DNA from 2 places in the Arthrobacter sp. B0316-1-20 genome. Region 1 is predicted to be linked to the other one. Evidence: riboswitches for the same ligand, from Rfam matches in the RefSeq annotation. Region 1 holds a riboswitch; the other holds the start of a gene.
What was found. A riboswitch is a leader RNA that binds a small molecule or an ion and turns the genes downstream of it on or off. The one in region 1 is predicted to bind S-adenosylmethionine.

Region 1 (3,357 bases):
GGGCGCACCGGCCCGCGACTGGAAGCGCTCGGTCGCCCCGGCTCTCGGACTCCTCGGGCTGCTGGCCATCCTGGGCCTGATCCTGCAGAACCTGCCCACCCTGGTCGGCAACAGTGTGCCGCTGGCCATCGCCGTCGTCGTCCTGATTCTTGTCTGCCTGAGTGCGGGAGCGGTGGCGGGATGGAAGCGGCCGCAGGCCAAAGCCGGCTCCGCCCCGGCGTCGTGACTTATACCCGGCGTAACCCGTCGTAATTCTTACCCCGCGTGACGCGGGACATTTCCCTCCGGGGCGCCCGCGGGTGTCCAATGGGAGACGTACCCATCCAGAGCGGCCGAGAGACCTGGCTTGTTGACGCCGCAGCAACCCCCTCCCTGAGGAAGGTGCTACCGCCAGGACCGATGGAGAAGCTCGATCTCTCGTTGGTCTTCCGTTGGCAGCCGCATGCCCGACGGAGGACCGGCGCGGGCTCTTCTCATCAGAAAAGGAGCCTGACATGACCGTAAACAACCCGCAGCCCGACCCCCGGCGCCAAGTTCGCTTCAACGCCTTCGACATGAACTGCGTGGGCCACCAGTCGCCCGGACTGTGGCGCCACCCGCAGGACAAGTCCGCCACCTACAACACCATCGGCTACTGGACCCACCTGGCCAAGGTGCTGGAAAAGGGCCTGTTCGACGGCCTGTTCATCGCCGACGTGCTCGGCACCTACGACGTCTTCGGGTCCTCCAACGAGACCACGCTGCGCGCCGGCACGCAGGTCCCCGTGAACGATCCGTTCATGCTGGTCTCGGCGATGGCCGCGGTGACCGAGAACCTCGGCTTCGGGGTCACCGCCGGCACCGCGTACGAGCACCCCTACCCATTCGCCCGCCGCCTGGCCACGCTGGACCACCTGACCAACGGGCGGGTCGGCTGGAACGTGGTCACCGGTTACCTGCCCTCGGCGGCACGCAATATGGGCCAGGAAGACCAGTTGGAGCACGACGAGCGCTACAACCACGCGGACGAATACCTCGAGGTCATCTACAAGCTGCTCGAGGGCTCGTGGGAGGACGACGCCGTGGTCAAGGACGTCGAGACCGGCGTCTTCACCGACCCGGCGAAGGTCCACGAGATCCGGCACGAGGGCAAGTACTTTAAGGTTCCCGGCATCGCCATCACCGAGCCGAGCCCGCAGCGCACCCCGGTCATCTTCCAGGCCGGGGCTTCCAAGCGCGGCACCGAGTTCGCCGCCGGGAACGCCGAGGCGGTGTTCGTGACCTGCCCGACCAAGGAGATGCTGGCCGCATCGGTGAAGAAGATCCGCGACGCCGTGGAGGCGGCCGGACGCGACCGCTACGACGTCCGCATCTACGCGATGCAGACCGTGGTGACCGGGCCCGACACCGCCGCCGCGCAGGCCAAATTCGAGGACTACAAGTCCTACGCAGACATCAACGGGGCGCTGGCGCTGATCTCCGGCTGGATGGGCGTGGACCTGTCCACCTACGGCCCGGATGACGTGATTGGCGAAAACGTGAAGTCCAACGCCATCCAGTCCTCCGTGGAGACCTTCCAGAAGGCCTCCGGCGACAGCGGCAAGCCGTGGACCATCCGCCAGCTGGCCGAATGGGTCGGCGTCGGCGGTTTCGGCCCGATCACCGTCGGCTCCGGCGCGGAGGTGGCCGCCAAGCTCGTGGAGTGGGTCGACGAGACCGACGTGGACGGGTTCAACCTGGCCTACGCGATCACCCCGGGCACGTTCGAGGACATCGTGGAATTCGTCGTGCCGGAGCTGCAGAAGCTGGGCGCCTACCCCACGGAGTACGCGCCGGGGACCCTGCGCAACAAGCTCTTCGGCCGCGGCGACAAGCTGCCGGATAACCACCGGGCCGCCGGCTTCCGCTTGCAGAACGCGCTCGCCCACCGAGCGTAGGCACCGGCAGAACCATCTGAACAACGACGGCGGTGCGCCTCCCCTTCAGGGGGGCACCGCCGTCGGCAAGAACCATCCAGAGCGGCCGAGAGATCTGGCTCGATGACGCCGCAGCAACCCCGGCAACTGCCGCACGGTGCTAACGCCAGAACCGATGGAGAACCCGGGCCGGCCCGGAACCGGCCGCGCCATGCCTGCGCGCCGTGATCGGCTGTGCCCGGGGCTCCCTGACCTTCAGGAGCAGCATGAAAAGATATGCCGCGGGCGGCCCGCAATGATAGAAATCCGCAATCTGCACAAGAGCTACGACACCCGCCACGGGACGGTCGAGGTGCTCAAGGGTATCGACCTGACCATCGAGCAGGGGTCGATCACCGCCGTCGTCGGCCCTTCCGGCGCCGGCAAGACGACCCTCTCCCACTGCATCTCCTTATTGGAAAAACCGACCTCCGGCCAGGTACTGGTGGACGGCCGCGACCTGTCAGCACTGTCCGGGCAAGCATTGCGAGGCGAACGCCGCGCCATCGGCACGATCTTCCAACATTCGGCCCTGCTGCGCCGGATGACGGTGGCGGAGAACGTGGCGCTGCCGCTGCGAAACCTCGGCGTGGTGCACGCTCAGATGGAGGACCGCGTGGCGGAACTGCTGGACCGGGTGGGCCTGCTGCACAAGGCCAACGCCTACCCCGGCCAGCTGTCCGGCGGCCAAAAGCAACGGGTCGGCATTGCCCGGGCGCTGGCACTTCGTCCCCGGATTTTGCTCTCCGACGAATCGACGTCGGGCCTGGACCCGGAGTCCACCCAGCAGATCCTGGACCTGCTGGACGACGTGCGCACCGAACTGGGGTTGTCGGTCATCCTGATCACCCATGAGATGGACGTGGTGCGCCACGTCGCCGATCAGGTGGCCGTGCTCTCCGGCGGCCGCGTCGCGGAATACGGGCCGATTGGCGCCCTGGTTGCCGACCAGGCCTCCGCCGCCGGCCGCCAACTGCTGCCAATCCGGGCCCTCCCGCTGCCAGCCGGCTTCGACTACGCGCTGTCCGTTTCCTATCGGCACGGGCCGGTGGACCCGGAGTGGATGACCCGCCTGTCCACCGGTCTGGGGGTGCGCGTGGCGCTGCTCGGCGGTTCGGTGGAAGCCCATGGTGAAACGGTGCTGGGCCGCGCCGACATCGGTGTCGCCGGCCGCCCGGAGGCCGAAGTCCGCGCCTACTTGGCGGGCCTGGGTCTGGCCGCAGAGGCACGCCACCGTGCCGATACCGCGGCGGAAACGCCGCCGACGGACGCATACGCAAGGAACGAGAAAATCGAGGTGCGCGCATGAGGCCCGCAGAAACCGCCGCCGTCGGGCTGGACACGCCCTGGGCGGACCTGCCCGCGCTGCTGCTGCCCGCCTACGGCGAAACTTGGGCGATGGTCGGCATCGTGATGGTCATGG
Region 2 (3,357 bases), on a different contig from region 1:
CCGGAATGTTGGGCACGGCGATGACGGCCAGGCCGACCACGGTGACGAACATCAGTCCGACGAAGAAGGCGGTGATCTTCTCGAACATGGCGTACTTGCCGAACCAGACCATGACGAAACCGGCCAGGCCCATCAGGATGGCCCAAGCCCATAGCGGCAGCACCGGGAACACCGCGGCCAGCGGCAGCGCTGCCGACGACATTGCGGTGGCGCCGTATACGAAGCCCCAGATCATGATGTAGGGACCGAAATACCAGGTGGTCCAACGGCCCAGCGAGCGCCAGCCCTCAAAGATCGTCTTGCCGGTCGCCAGCGAGAACCGCCCGGCGCCTTCGACCAGAATGATCTTCAGGATGACGCCGACGATCACCGCCCAGAACAGGCCGTAGCCGTAACGGGAACCGGCCACCAAAGTGGCGACCATATCCGCGGCACCGACGCCGGTGGCCGCCACGACGAGGCCGGGACCGACGATCTTCCACTTGGCGGGAGCGCCGCCGTCGTTGTCCACCCGCGCAGCGGCATCCAGCGCGCCCGGGGCGTTGTTCTCAGTGGCCATGAGCCATGTATTCCTTACCTTAAATGGAGCTTGTCCGCAGAAAACGGGCGGCACGCGTGCCGCCCGTCACCGGACCCCGTTTAGTTTCTCACGCGTTCAGAACGCCCGGTCAGTAAATCACCGAAGGAGCCACACGGGGAACCGTTCGGCGCCGCGATGGCTCCGTTGGGCGGGAATTAGCGGCGCGACTGTGGCCGTTTGCATACCGGATATATTCACAGGCGGTGGCCCGACGGACGTTTTCGTGGTGCCGGCCGTGGGCGCTTCTTTACCGGTTCTATGAGGCCCGGGTCGACTTCCACGGGTCGCATGCCTCAACCGACAGCCGGCGGTAGCCTTCGGCGTTGCCGGACACCACGGTCAGGCAATGCTTCACTGCCGTGGCGGCGATCAGCGACTCGACGGCCGGCACGTCCTGGATCGCCAGAGGCGCCCAGGCCTCGGCCACCTGCAGGTCCACCGGCAGGATGTAGGCGGCGAACCGCTCGGTCAGCTCGCCCAGCCAGGTGTCGGCACGCCCGGCCAGCGCGCTGTCCTGGGTGCTGAGCGCGTGCAGCTCCCCCAGCGTCAGCGCTGAAATGTAGACGCGCGAGCGGCGGCGCCTCTGCAGGAAGTCCACGACGGCGGGGTCCGGGTTCTCCCGCCTGAGCTCGGCGACCACATCGGTGTCCAACAGCAACCCGCGGGCACGCCTCCCGGCGGAGGCCTCGCCGGGCGACGAAGCGGGGCCGGGCGCCGGCCCGGAGCTGGCCGCTGGTGAAGGTACGACGCTGGCCGCTGGCGCTGCCGGGCCGGTCCTGCCTGTCATCGGGCCGCGGCGACGGCGCGCTGCTGCCCCCGGGTTTGCAGTGACGCTTCCAGCAGGAAATCCACAAAGGCTTCCCTCGCTGCGGAGACCTGCTCGTAGTCGGCCAGACTCAAGACCTGAAGTTGCGGAGATTCAAGGGTTTCCATGACAGCCGGCGCCGGGCGCCGAGTCCTTTCGGGTGCTCTTGCCCGCACCGGTAGCCAGTGGCTGATGCAGGCCGCTTCGTCATCCGAACCACCCAACGAGCGTGGGGTTGGTATGTGGCCAAAGTCGGAGCTTGGCGGCCACAATTCTTGAAGCTGTTGCCACTTTAGCCAGTCCGCGTGCCAAATGTCAGAGACCGCGGTCACACCGCGTAACAGGGACCGTAACGTTCCACCTCCCCACTTGTGGTGGCCGCCCCGGCGCATGTTAGCGACCATCCCGGCACAACCATCCGAAACTGTCCGTGTCGGCTGATAGACCTTTGATTGCCGGCAGGCACCGGTCGGCGGCGGGATATCGTTGGGGGGACCCGCCGCCGGCCGGGTTGGCACCTTTCAACGTGAGCAAGGAGGCACGGTGTTTCTGCTCGACTCCGACGTCGACGGGGCTGACCCGGATCTGGTCTACACGGCCACCGACCTGGTCACCGCCGCCCAGTGCGAATACCAGTTGTTGCGCAAGCTGGACGAGAAGCTGGGCCGCTCCCCGGTGCCGGACTTCGGCCGGGACGAGATGCTTGAGCGCACCGCGGCGCTGGGCGATCTGCACGAGCACCGGGTGCTGCAGCAATTTCGCGACAAGTTCGGCTCCGGCGTGGTGGAGATCGCCGAGACGCGCAGTTACACCCGCGAAGACCTGCGCACCAAGCATACCGAATCCCTTGCGGCGCTGCGGTCGGGCGCGGACGTGGTGTTCCAGGCCTCCTTCTTTGACGGCAGCTTCCATGGGCGCTCTGATTTCCTGGTCAAAACCGAGCACGACGGCGGTGCCCCGGCTTACGCCGTCTATGACACCAAACTGGCCCGCCACGCTAAGGTCACCGCGCTGCTGCAGCTGGCGGCCTACGGCGACCAGCTCCTCCAGGCGGGCATCGGCACGGCTCCGACGGTAACGCTGGTGCTCGGCGACGGCCGGCACAGCGACCACAGCCTGACCGACCTGCTGCCGGTCTTCCGCGAACGCCGCGGCCGGTTCCTGGACCTGGTCGCCGGGCACCGGGGACAGCCGGCAGCTGTCCATTGGGGAGACGAACGGATCAAGGCGTGCGGCCGCTGCGACTACTGTGCGGAACAGGTTGAGCTGCACCGCGATCTGGTGTTGGTGGCTAGCATGAGCACGTCCCGCCGCCGCAAACTCCAGGCGGCCGGAATTCGCACCATCGATCAACTGGCGGCGCTGGAATTGCCGGCAGGCGAAGCGCCCGACGGTGCGCTGGCCCGGCTGCGGGACCAGGCCCGCATGCAAACGGGCACCGCCCAGCCGGACGGGCAAGTCACCTTCCGCAAGGACGGTGCCGAACACACCGTTGCCTACCGCGTACTGGAACAGCACACCCTCGCGCGGCTGCCCGCCCCGGACCCGGGCGATATCTTCTTCGACTTCGAAGGCGACCCGCTCTGGCAGGACGACGACGGGATCTGGGGGCTGGAATACCTTTTCGGCGTGGTGGAAAACCCGCCGGCCGCTGGCGGCCCCGCGCCGTTCAAACCCTTCTGGGCGCACAGCCGAGCGGGCGAACGCAAAGCGCTGGCGGACTTCCTGGATTACGTGTCCGAACGGCGGCGCCTCCACCCCGGCCTGCACATCTACCACTATGCCAACTACGAAAAGGCTGCCCTGCGCCGACTATCGTTGCAGCATCTGGTCGGCGAAGACACCGTGGACGAACTGCTGCGCGAGGGCATCTTGGTGGACCTGTACGACACGGTCCGGCACAGCCTGCGGATTTCGGAAAACTCCTACAGCATCAAGAAACTGGAACCGCTCTACATGGGCGACAACCTGC

Region 2: it holds a riboswitch for S-adenosylmethionine, as region 1 does, so the genes downstream of both, AC5RW2_RS13505 (PIN domain-containing protein) here and AC5RW2_RS20145 (methionine ABC transporter ATP-binding protein) in region 1, are expected to answer to the same signal.

Annotation. Positions count from the first base shown of each region.
Region 1 is NZ_JBNHHC010000012.1:75,567-78,923, reverse strand. It holds gene AC5RW2_RS20155 (APC family permease) at 1-226, shown strand, start outside; SAM riboswitch class I at 317-406, shown strand; gene AC5RW2_RS20150 (LLM class flavin-dependent oxidoreductase) at 495-1,916, shown strand; SAM riboswitch class I at 1,986-2,077, shown strand; gene AC5RW2_RS20145 (methionine ABC transporter ATP-binding protein) at 2,191-3,243, shown strand; gene AC5RW2_RS20140 (methionine ABC transporter permease) at 3,240-3,357, shown strand, end outside.
Region 2 is NZ_JBNHHC010000007.1:103,151-106,507, reverse strand. It holds gene AC5RW2_RS13510 (Nramp family divalent metal transporter) at 1-559, opposite strand, end outside; gene AC5RW2_RS13505 (PIN domain-containing protein) at 837-1,238, opposite strand; SAM riboswitch class IV at 1,543-1,666, opposite strand; gene AC5RW2_RS13500 (TM0106 family RecB-like putative nuclease) at 1,929-3,357, shown strand, end outside.